3 regions of the Actinomadura meridiana genome follow, and region 2 is predicted to be linked to each of the others. Evidence: riboswitches for the same ligand, from Rfam matches in the RefSeq annotation. Region 2 holds a riboswitch; each other region holds the start of a gene.
The links. A riboswitch is a leader RNA that binds a small molecule or an ion and turns the genes downstream of it on or off. The one in region 2 is predicted to bind S-adenosylmethionine.
Positions count from the first base shown of each region.

Region 1: linked by a shared signal. The riboswitch ahead of ABD808_RS25320 (GNAT family N-acetyltransferase) and the one ahead of ABD808_RS16270 (aminotransferase class V-fold PLP-dependent enzyme) in region 2 are both predicted to bind S-adenosylmethionine.
Region 3: linked by a shared signal. The riboswitch ahead of thrC (threonine synthase) and the one ahead of ABD808_RS16270 (aminotransferase class V-fold PLP-dependent enzyme) in region 2 are both predicted to bind S-adenosylmethionine.

Region 1 covers NZ_BAABAS010000019.1:99,868-103,731, reverse strand. The annotation lists gene ABD808_RS38615 (hypothetical protein) at 469-747, shown strand; partial or broken gene ABD808_RS25330 (helix-turn-helix domain-containing protein) at 888-1,076, opposite strand; partial or broken gene ABD808_RS25325 (ATP-binding protein) at 1,084-1,290, shown strand; SAM riboswitch class I at 1,454-1,542, shown strand; gene ABD808_RS25320 (GNAT family N-acetyltransferase) at 1,550-2,167, shown strand; partial or broken gene ABD808_RS25315 (response regulator) at 2,445-3,113, opposite strand; gene ABD808_RS25310 (NADP-dependent oxidoreductase) at 3,723-3,864, opposite strand, start outside.
Region 2 covers NZ_BAABAS010000006.1:701,168-705,031, reverse strand. The annotation lists gene ABD808_RS16280 (transglycosylase domain-containing protein) at 1-625, shown strand, start outside; gene ABD808_RS16275 (hypothetical protein) at 657-1,034, opposite strand; SAM riboswitch class IV at 1,074-1,190, shown strand; gene ABD808_RS16270 (aminotransferase class V-fold PLP-dependent enzyme) at 1,233-2,522, shown strand; gene ABD808_RS16265 (SseB family protein) at 2,595-3,864, shown strand, end outside.
Region 3 covers NZ_BAABAS010000011.1:5,616-9,479, forward strand. The annotation lists gene ABD808_RS19545 (MoaD/ThiS family protein) at 1-111, opposite strand, end outside; gene thrC (threonine synthase) at 123-1,367, opposite strand; SAM riboswitch class I at 1,383-1,524, opposite strand; gene ABD808_RS19555 (alpha,alpha-trehalose-phosphate synthase (UDP-forming)) at 1,709-3,166, shown strand; gene ABD808_RS19560 (sulfotransferase family protein) at 3,315-3,864, opposite strand, start outside.

The DNA.
Region 1 (3,864 bases), on a different contig from region 2:
GTGCGGACCGTTCGGGATCCGGCCGATGCAAACACCGGTAACAGCAAGCGTCCAACCGAATGAGACACGCCATACTGCGCTGGTCTGTCAGTCCCCCGTGGCTCGACGGTGGACGGTCGGGCAGCCCGGGCCGGGTGGCGACGTCGCGAAACCGCTCGGGTCGTGCCGCGGAGGCTGCGTCGAGCACGCACTCCCCTTGGGGAGGCGGAGACGGAATTTGTCGACCTCGATGGCGACCGGATAGCCCGGCCAAAAGGCCGTTGGAACCGGGCACGTGGATGAGAACATCCCGCCGATCCCGCGAAGGGTCCGAGGACACGAAATGTCGACGCCGCCGTCATCGCCTGGCCAAGTAGCCCTCCGGCCCGCGCGCTCGCGACGCCACAGGAGGAGGCACTCGCGATCAATGACCCCTTTTCATCCGCTTAGGCCGAGCTGACCCGGCTGACCGGATATCGCGAGAGCCTGATGGCCGACTGGGGCCGCCACGTCAACCGGCTCCGGGCCTTGCTCGGGTCGATCTTCCCCGGCCTGGAGGCCGCGTTCGACTACACCACCCGCTCCGCGCTGATCCTGCTGACCGGGTTCTGCACCCCGGACGAGGTCTGCGCCGCGAGCCACGACGGCCTGACCGGGCACGGCGCCTGGCGCAAGGGCATCAACGCCATGGCCGCCCCCCCGGTGACGGCGGCCGAGGACCAGACCGTAACCGCCCAGGTGGGCGGTCTCAGGTCGAACGCGTGTTGAAGCATTGCAGCGTGATAGGAGCGCACGATCGGTGCTGATGGTAAATGGTCAGCAGTGGCGATCCTTGCCCAGCGCGCCGACGCCGCAAGCCAGCAATCTCCCCCCGATGCCGCAGCTGGCCCCGCCTGCTTCGGAACCGCTTGTGGGTGCAGCGCCAGCAAAGGGCCCAGGTGGTCGATGACGCGGTTGGCCGCGGATTTCGAGATGCCAGACAGCGGGGCGAGCTCGCGCATCGTCAGTCCCGTCCGCCAGTCGGCCCCCACCAGAAACACCCGGTCCTCCAGCGGAAGGGAGCACGGGCGACCTCCTCGGGCCGGATCGGCGCCTTTATTGCTACTGGACCGCCGCGGCGCCGAGCTGCTGTTCCAGGCTTTGACCGAGCGGGAGGAGAAGAACAGTTTGGCCATCGCCTCCAACGACAGCTTCGGCGGCTGGACCAAGACCTTCGCCGATCCCCGTCTCTGCGCCGCCATCGTCGACCGGCTCACCTTCGGCGACAACATCATCGAAACCGGCACCGACTCGTACCGCCTCGCCCAGACCCGCGCCCGAGCAGAACATAACGCCGGCTGGCCCGAACGCCTGCCACGGTCACCGAATCTGACAGAGGCAGAACCGGGCCGATCGCGTGCTCCTGCAGGAGCCTCTCGGACGCAGCCAACCGTGTTTGACGTCGTCTTCGCACTAAGGCACGATCTCTCTACCGAGATCATCCAGAGGATCCGAGGGACCTGGCCCATTGACGGTCCGGCAACCTCCCCAAGGGAAAGGTGCCAACGCCAGGAACGATGAGGAGAGCCCAATGAGCGTGCCGCTCGATGTTCCCGTGCTCCATGGATCGTCCGTTCGACTGGAGCCACTGGCGATGAGGCACGCGTCGGATCTGGCACGGGCGGCAGAGGAGGATCGTTCCTCCTACGAGTTCACCGTGGTTCCCCGTGCCGCCGAGGTCGAGCAGTACCTAGCGGCCCAGCTCACTCGTGAGGGGCTGACTCCCTTCGCGCAGGTTCGGATACGGGACGGGAGGGCGGTGGGATGCACTGCGTTCTGGAATCCCCGAACGTGGCCGGAACGGCATGACCTTCGCGCCATCGAGATCGGTTGGACATGGCTCGGGGCATCGGCACAGGGCGCCGGGATCAACGTCGAGGCGAAATTCCTCCTGTTCACCTATGCGTTCGAGACGCTGGGCGTGGCCCGCGTCGACCTCAAGACCGACGCCCGCAACGAGAGGTCACGTCGGGCGATTGAGCGCCTCGGCGCACGCTTCGAGGGCGTGTTGCGCAACTGGTCGCCCTCGTGGGCGCCCGGCGAAGCGGGGATGCTGCGAGATTCGGCCATGTTCTCCGTGGTCGCTGCTGAATGGCCGACCGTGAAGTCGACGCTGCATGCTCGCCTCACCACCGTGAGCACGGGGTAGTTCGGGACCGGCGCCATGGGACGGGCCAGCGACCCGACTGGCATGTCTCATCGAACCTGACGCAGGTGAGCGAATGCGTCAGTTCGGTGAGCCACGTGTCGGTCCGGCCGGACGCAACAAGCTCCCAACCGCGCTCCTCTCGGACCCGAAGTGGTGCCCAAACTCAACGACATTCTCCGCCCGTCGATCACCAACTGGTGCCCGAATCCATCGACAAACGGTGCCCGTTCTCGACGGCATGGTTACGTCGCGGGCCGCGGCGCCGGACCCGCGTGGATCACGTACCGTCCCCGGTCAGGTAGGTGAGCACCGCCTTGACCCGGCGGTTGTCGGACTCGGTGGGGGACAGGTCGAACTTCATGAAGATGGCGGCCGCGTGCTTCTCCACCGCCCGCTCCGTGACGACGAGGTGCCGGGCGATGGACCGGTTCGAGTGGCCCTGCGCCATGAGGTCGAGCACCTCCCGCTCCCTCGGGGCGAGCGAGCCGATCCGGCTCCGCCGGGCGCCGCCCCGCAGCAGCCCGCGACGATCTCCGGATCGGGCACCGTCCCTCCCGTGGCCACCCGGTGCAGAGCGTCGACCAGCTCGGCGGTACGGGCCACCCGCTCCTTGAGCAGGTAGCCCACTCCGGCGGCGCCGGCCGACAGCAGCCGCTCTGCCAGGATCGCCTCCACGTGGTGGGAGAAGACGAGGATGCCGACATCCGGCCAACGTTCCCGCAGCTCAAGGGCGGCACGGATGCCCTCGTCGGTGTGCGAGGGCGGCATCCGGATGTCCACGACGGGCGACGTCCGGGCCGTGCTCCGCAGCCGCCGCCAGAAGGTCCTCCGCGCAGCTGACCGCCGCGACGACCACGCAGCCCCGCGCGGACAGCAACTCCACCATGCCGTCACGCAGGACGACCGAGTCTTCGGCCAGGACCACCCGAAGAGAACGTTCCACCATGCACTTCATCATGCCGTCGTCCAACGTCCCAACGTTGCTAGCGTCCCACACCTCGTCGACGGCGACAGTGGCAATCTCGGGCCGTGAGCTCGGCTCGGTACCGCCGTGAAGCAGTGACGTAGTCGTCAAGCTTTGTCTTCGCCCGCTCCGCCTTCATGCCTGGCCGGTACCACCGCTGCGAAACATGGTCGGCGGCCTGAGGGTGCCCGAGATCGCCCGTGCTGGTTCTAACGCGGTCCAAACGCGAAGTGCTCGTCGAGCTGAAGATCAGGCCGGGGCCGCTTTGGAGGACGTCGGTCAGGATGCGTTCTTTGTTTATGGGGGCGCGGAGCCATCCGGTCGTGTCGTCCCGGGTCACCTGGATGTCCTTGTAGCCGCCCAGCCGGTTCACCAGATGCGGAGCCTCACCGGGCCGACACCTTCAAGATCTCCACCGATCCGTTGTTCGTGGAGAAGGTAGTGGACCCAGGTTGTTCAGCACCTGGCCCTCGCCGCGCTGGTCGCCGGTGCGTGCGGCGGTGTCGCGGGCCAGGGTGGACAGGGTGATCGCGCCTTGCCTGCCTGAACTTTCCCTCGTCAGATCCTGTCGCTTCGTCCGTTTCAGGAGGCTCAGGGACGCACCCGAATGACGGTCTTGCCCTTGCGCCGCTCGGTCGGGTTGAGTACGGGGACGGCGTCGTCGAGGGTCGCGACGGTTCCAATGTGTGTGCGAAGGCGCCCGTCCCGCACCCGGTCGACGATCTCCACCAGC
Region 2 (3,864 bases):
CGACGGCCACAAACGAACGTTCACCGAGGAGGGCGAGCGGGCCCTCAGCGAGCAGAACGCGCGGGACGCCACGTACGCGATGCAGCAGGTCGTCCGCGGCGGCACCGGGACCGGCGCGCAACTCCCGGACGGCCGCGAGGTCGCCGGTAAGACCGGCACGACCGACCAGGGCCGCGCGATCTGGTTCAACGGCTACATCCCGCAGATGGCGACGTCGGTCGCGATGTTCCGCAGCGACGGCAAACCACTGAAGATCCCCGGCGTCAGCGCCTACGGCGGTCAGCTCCCCGCCCGGATCTGGCGGACGTACATGAGCGACGCCGTGAACATCAAGGGCTACGACCCCGAACCGTTCGGCGACCCGTCCATGCGTCCCGGCGGCGGAAACGGCCCACCCGACGGCCTGGGTCCGAGCAACACGGAGGAACCGGGCAACGACGGCCCCTCAGAACCGCCACCGTCCAACGACACCGACGAGCCGGACATCCCACCGCCACCATCGGGCCCGCCCACGATCGACCCACCCGACCCCGGCGGCGGAGGAGGAGGGCCCGACGACGGCGGTAACGGCGACGGAGGCGGCGGCCCCGACCCGGGCGGCGGGGGCCCCATTCCCAATAACTGAATCCCCGACAACTGACCGCCCGGTCGAAGCCCTAACAGGCTTTGCCGATGCTGGCGGGGGTGTCCTTCATCACTGAGTCGAGCTGGGCGACGTCTCCGGTGCCGACGGCGGGGGCGGCGGCGTGGAGTTTGGTGGCCTCCGCCTTGAGGGCCTTCTTCAGGTCGTCGTCGCCGGTCTCCTTGGCGAGCCCGTCGAGGCGTCCGGCGAGTTGTTCGGTCGCCTGCTGCCACTGGGCGGGTTCGGCGGCGGGGAGGGATCTCACCTGGGTGATGTACTGCTGGAACGCCGCCTTGGTATCGGTGCAGACCTCGCCGGTCCCGCCGCCGAGCGCGCCGCATCCGCCGAGCAGGACGGACGCGCCGAGCGCCAGCGCGCCTCCGGCGAGTGTCCGAACCATCCGCTGTCCCATAGTTTCCTCCCGGTTGATCCCCGCATATAATCCCGCATAGGTCATGAGTGCCAGTGCCAAGCCCCGGCTCGCTGGCCGGCAACCCTTCGTCCGCGACGGGGTGCCCCGGGAGAAGACCTGGCCGGACGCGGGACCGCGTTCCGGCAAGCGCGGATCCCGGTGCGTCGCCCGGGGTCCCTGACCCCGGAAGGTTCCGGCATGCGCACGCCTCTCGCCCGCTTCCCCCGATCCCCGATCACGCCCGCTGTGACGCGCGCGGAGGGGGTCCCGGTTCGCTGCCCCGTTCCGCGAGTCATCGGGGAGGACGTCCCGGTGCCGGTCCGGGGCGGCGGGCACGTCCCCTACGCCAACCTGGACCACGCGGCGAGCGCGCCCTGTTTGGAGGCGGTGCACGAGGCCGTCACCCGGGCGCTGCCGTACTACAGCAGCGTGCATCGCGGGGCGGGTCACCTGTCCCAGCTCACGACGGAGGCGTACGAGGAGGCGCGCGAGACCGTCCGTTCGTTCGTCGGCGCTTGGCGGCGGTCCGCCGTCGTGTTCACCCGCAACACCACGGACGCGATGAATCTGCTTGCGCACGTCGCTCCTGCGGGGACGACCGTTGTGGTGTTCGAGACCGAGCATCACGCGAGCCTGCTGCCGTGGCGGCGGTCGGTGCGGCTGCCCGCGCCCGCCAGCGCGGCCGAGGCCGTGGCGGCCGCCGACCGGGCGTTGCGGGAGTGTCCGATCGGGCCGCGGCTGCTCGTCGTGACCGCCGCGTCCAACGTCACCGGCGAGCTGTGGCCGGTGGAGGAGCTGGCGCGGGTCGCCCGGCGGAACGGGGCGCGCATCGCGGTGGACGCGGCGCAGCTCGTCCCGCACCGTCCGATCGACATCACGGCCCTCGGCGTCGACTACGTCGCGTTCTCCGGGCACAAGCTGTACGCGCCGTTCGGTGCCGGTGTGCTGGCGGGGCGGGCCGACTGGCTGCGTGCCGCCGACCCGTACCTCAAGGGCGGTGGGGCCAGTGCGTCCGTCGGGCGGACGACCCGGTGGACGGCGGCGCCCGAGCAGCGGCACGAGGCGGGGTCCCCGAACGTGCTGGGCGCCCTCGCGCTCGCCGCCGCCTGCGAAGCATTGTCGGACGCCCGGGATACGGTGGCCGCACACGAGGAGGCATTGCTGCGGCGCCTGCGGTCGGGGCTGGCGGAGCTGCCGTCCGTCCGGGAACTGAGGCTTTGGGGTGATGACGCGCCGCGTGTGGGAATCGTGTCGTTCACCGTGGACGGCTGGAACGCCGGTGACGTGGCGCGCACGCTGTCCGAGGAGTACGGGATCGGCGTACGGGACGGGAGGTTCTGCGCCCACCCGTTCGTCCGGCACCTGCTGGACGGGAACGACTCGGCCGTCCGCGCCGGGCTCGGCCTCGGGACGAGCGAGGAGCACGTCGACCGGCTCCTGCACGCCCTCGCCGAGCTGACCTGTACGGTCGCGCGGGCCGCCGGGTGATGATGCGCTCCGGCCCTGTTCGCCCCTGTAGCGTAGACAGTCGCGCGGGGACGAGCTCGAAGGAACGAGGGGGTGGCGACCGTGGCCGACGTGTGGCGACCCACATCGGAACTGGAACGCCGACTACAGGAGACGGTGCGGGCCGGCGACCAGGAGAGTTACTTCCGCCTCCTGGCGGGCAGCGAGCTCCTCGTGCCCGTCCCGCCCGAGCTGGTGGACGGTGTCCTCGCCAACGAGGCCCAGCCGTCGTGGCCGACGCAGGAGGAGGACGGCCGCGTCCACGTGCTCGTGTACACCTCGGGGGCGGCGATGCGCGCCTGCCTCGGCCCGGCCTACCAGCACTTCATGACGGTCACGTTCGCGGACATCGCCCAGACGTGGCCGGACGACCGCTGGTGGCTCGCCGTCGACGTGCCCGCGTCCGGCGGCGGCGCGTCCCTGCCCATCGAGTCGCGGCTTCCGTCCTGGTTCGTCCGCCAGGTGGCGGGGGGCGACGGTCGCCCGCCACAGGTCGGCCGGGCTGCCGCGCCGTGGGAGGAGCTCCGCGACCAGCATCGCGAGTTGCCGCGCGAGGCGTCCGCTGAAACACCCGAAACCCCGGCGGGGGCTGGTCCCGAAACGTCGCGGCAGGAATTCCAGCCCGCCAACGACGTGGAACGTGAACTGCTCCGCGCGGCGGTGGACAACGACCACGATCTGTTCTTGCAGACCCTCGCGGCGACGGACGTGCTGTTGCCCGTCCCGGACGACACCGACTACACGATGCGTCCGGGACGTCCCGGGTTCCCCTGGCAGACCCGGGAGGTCGACGGATCCACCGTCGTGCCCGTCTTCACCTCGCCGGAGCGGCTCATCGAGGCCGCCCGCGCCGCCGGGACGGGCACCGAGTACATCAAGCTGCCGTTCACCGTCGCGTTGCGCTACTGGCCCCACGGGGAGTGGCTGCTCGCCATCAACTCCGGTTCGCCCGCCGGGGGGACGGTTCTCGCGCAGCAGCTTCCGGGGCTCGCCACCTGGGCCGACCAGCGCGCCGCCCAACGGATGACGGAGAGCTTCGACCCGCAGAACGACATCGAGCAGCGCCTGTTCGACGCCGCCCGCCGCCGCGACACCGACACCTTCTTCAAGATCCTCCTCGGCGCGCAGGTGCTCGTGTCCGCCGACGTCGAGACGCCCTGGGGCATCGACCCCGGCGACGCGGCGTTCCCGTGGCAGCCCGTGCCCGTCCACGGCCGCGCGTCCGTCCAGATCTTCACGTCCCTGAAGTGGATGAACGAGGCCATCGGCTCCACCCGTTTCGTCATGCCGACGGTCGCCGACCTGGTCGCCGCCTGGCCCGACA
Region 3 (3,864 bases), on a different contig from region 2:
CTCCAGGTCGGCGACGACGGCGCGGAGGGTGTCGCCCTCCGCCTTCACCTCGGATTCGCCGCCGGTGTAGGTCCGCAGGATGGTCGGGATACGGACGGACACGCTGCTCATGATGCTCCTTTTCAGGCGAGGCCCGCGGCGCGGAACGCTTCGAGGGACGGTGCGATGTTCGCGGACGGCGCGACGACCGGCGCGACGGCGTCCAGGGTCTTCAGCCCGTCCCCCGAGTTGATGATGACGGTTTCGGCGGACGGGTCCAGCGTCCCGGACTCGATCAGCTTGCGGAGGGACGCGACGGTGACGCCGCCCGCGGTCTCGCCGAAGATGCCCTCGGTGCGGGCGAGCAACCGGATCCCCTCGACGACCTCGGCGTCGCTGACGTCCTCGACGGCGCCGTTGGTGCGGCGGGTGACGTCCAGGACGTAGGGGCCGTCGGCCGGGTTGCCGATCGCGAGCGACTTGGCGATCGTGTCGGGCTTCACCGGACGGATGACGTCGTGGCCGGCCTTGAAGGCGGCGGCGACGGGGGCGCAGCCGGTGGCCTGGGCGCCGAAGACGCGGTACGGCCTGTCCTCGACGAGACCGAGCTTGATCAGCTCCTGGAACGCCTTGTCGATCTTGGTGAGCTGGGAGCCGGACGCGACCGGGACGACGATCTGGTCGGGCAGCCGCCAGCCGAGCTGTTCGGCGATCTCGTAGCCGAGGGTCTTGGAGCCCTCGGCGTAGTAGGGCCGGACGTTGACGTTGACGAACGCCCAGTCGTCCTGCTCACCGGCGATCTCCGAGGCGAGCCGGTTGACGTCGTCGTAGTTGCCGTCGACGGTGACGAACGTCCCGCCGTACACGGCCGTCGTGATGATCTTCTGCGCTTCGAGGTTGGACGGCACGAACACGGCGCTGCGGATCCCGGCGCGGGCCGCGGCGGCGGCGACGGCGTTGGCGAGGTTGCCGGTGGACGGGCAGGCCAGCACCTTGAAGCCGAGTTCGCGGGCGGCGGCGAGCGCCACGGCGACGACGCGGTCCTTGAACGAGTGGGTCGGGTTGCCGCTGTCGTCCTTCACCCACAGGCTCTGGAGGCCGAGGCTCTCGGCGAGGTTGTCGGCGCGGACGAGCCGGGTGAAGCCGGGTTCGGTGTTGGGCGAGTTCACAACGGTGGACGGGACGGGCAGCAGCCGCCGGTACCGCCAGATGTTCCGCGGCCCCGACTCGATGTCGGCGCGGGTCAGGTCACCGAAGTCGTACTTGATCTCCAGTGGGCCGAAACACTCTTCGCAGGCGTAGTAGGGCCCGAGGTCGCGCGTCGAGCCGCATTCGCGGCAGACGAGAGCGGTGGCTGTTCCGAGGTCGGTGGCAGGCGTGATTGCCATGCGGGCGAGGCCTTTCCCCCATCTTTCCTGCGCCACCCTGGTCGCAGGCCGGAGTTGGCACCATCTCCCGGCCGGCCTCGCAGGATCGCGAGCGCGCGTCAGCCGAGTGGTTGCCGGGGCTTCGCAGGGCCGGTCCCTCCACCCCTCTGGATGAGCAATATTCAGTTGTTGTGGCGCTTTGAACGCCCATGGGTGACTTTACCTGATCTGACCGGATGCCAGACAGACCGGGTCCATCGCTCGGGACGTTACCCGGGTGCGTTCTTGATCACGCACGCGGGTCGGCGACGACCGCGCGGGGCGCCGTGTGGCGGCTCGGCGGCAACTGAGACCCTGCCGTTATGAGCCAAGTGCTGGTGGCATCGAACCGCGGACCGGTCTCGTTCTCGCTGTCGGACGACGGCGGGCTGACCATGCGGCGCGGCGGCGGCGGGCTGGTGTCCGGCCTGGCCGCCGTCACCGGCGCGGCGCGTGGAACGTCCGGGGAGGGGCCGGACGTGCTGTGGGTGTGCGCGGCCCTGGGCGAGGCCGACCGGGAGGCCGCGCGCCGAGCACCGGACGGCCGCATCGACCTCGCCGGGCACGAGACCGGCGGCGCGGCCGTGCGGATGCTCGACATCCCGCCGGGGACGTTCCACCGCGCGTACAACGCCGTGGCCAACTCGACGCTGTGGTTCGTCCACCATCTCTTGTACGACACTCCGCGCAGCCCACATTTCGACGCTCGTGCCCGCCGCGACTGGCAGTCCTACGAGGCGTACAACGCGGCGTTCGCGGACGCTCTGGCACGCGACGCGGCACCGGGTGCCAAGGCCGCGATCCAGGACTACCACCTGTCGCTGGCACCGCGAATGCTGCGCGAACGGCGTCCTGACTTGAGGATCGTGCATTTTTCGCACACTCCGTGGGCTCCGCCTGAGTACTTCGGTCTGCTGCCGGACGACATGGGCGCGGAGATCCTGCTGGGCATCCTTGGCGCTGATCACGCGGGGTTTCTCACCGAGCGGTGGGCGTCCGCGTTCCTCGACTGTTGCGAGCTGCTGCCGGGAGCACGTGTTGACCGTGCCGCCCGTACCGTCGCCTGCTCGGGGCACGTCACCCAGGTGGGCGTGCATGGTCTCGGGGTCGACGGGACGGCGTTGCGTGAACGCGCCGCTGAGCAGGATGTCGTGGAACGGGCTCGCGGGCTGCGTGAACAGGTGGGCGAACGTCAGCTCATCGTGCGGGTCGACCGGACGGAGCTGTCGAAGAACATCGTGCGCGGGCTCGCCGCCTACCGGGAGTTGCTCGTCAACCATCCCGAGTGGCGTGGCCGGGTGGTCCATCTCGCGTTCGCCTACCCGTCCCGGTACGACCTGACCGAATACCGCGAATACACCGCGTCCGTCCAGCGGATGGCGAAGCAGATCACCGACGAGTTCGGCACCGCCGCCTGGGATCCGCTGATCTTGCAGGTGAACGACGACTATCCGCGTTCGCTGGCCGCCCTCCGCCTCGCCGACGTGCTGCTGGTCAACCCGATCCGGGACGGGATGAACCTGGTCGCGAAGGAGGGGCCCGTCCTGTCGGAACGCGGCTGCGCGCTGGTGCTGTCCAGGGAGGCGGGCGCGGCGGCGGAACTGTCCGGCGACGCCCTGGTGGTCAACCCCTACGACGTGTCCCAGACCGCCGAGACCCTGCACCGCGCCCTGTTGATGACACGCCGCGAACGGTCCGAACGCTGCGCCCGCCTCACCACCGCCGCGACCGCCCTACCCCCGCGAACCTGGTTCGCCGACCAACTCGCCGCCCTCGACTAACCCCCGCCGCGCTCGACTAACCCCTGCCGCGCTCGACTAACGCCGCCGCGCTCGACTAACTCGCCGAACTCGGCAGACCCGCCGCACTGGACTAGCCCCGCCGCGCTCGGCAAGTCCGCCGCGCTCGGCTGGTTCGAGCTGGGCTGGGTCAGTGGGCGAGGGACGCGGTGGGCTGTGGGGTCAGGAGGCATTCGACCGGGTTCGGCTCGTGGCGTTGTTTCCAGCGTTCCCGCAGCGCGGTCTTGCTCTGCGCCATCCGACGGTGCGTGCTGACCTTGGTGAAGCGGGCGAGCCGGGACGCGGGCGGCTTCGGCAGTCCGCTCGGCTCGTAGCCGTACTCGGTGAGCCGTTCGCCGAACGCGGCCTCCGCCAGGCTGATCTCCCAGGCGTCCAGCCGCTGCGCCCACGAGCCGACGCGGCTGGTTGTGACGGCGTCCTTCGTCCGGCCGTGCCAGCTGCGGCGCGGCGGGACGATCTTCCTGGCGAGGCCGTCCGGACGGGTCATCTCCGGCTCGAAGTCCTCGCCAAGGAACCCGCAGAGCCTGGTCAGCTCGTCGGCGGGGTCGGCGACGAGCCGCTCGTACTGCAACTCGTAGTAGGTGTCGGGCCCGAGCCGCTGGATGAGGCGGCGGCCGCCGTCGATGGCCTCCCGCCACACGGAGATCGCGTGGTCGACCTCCTGGACGTACCAGGGCATC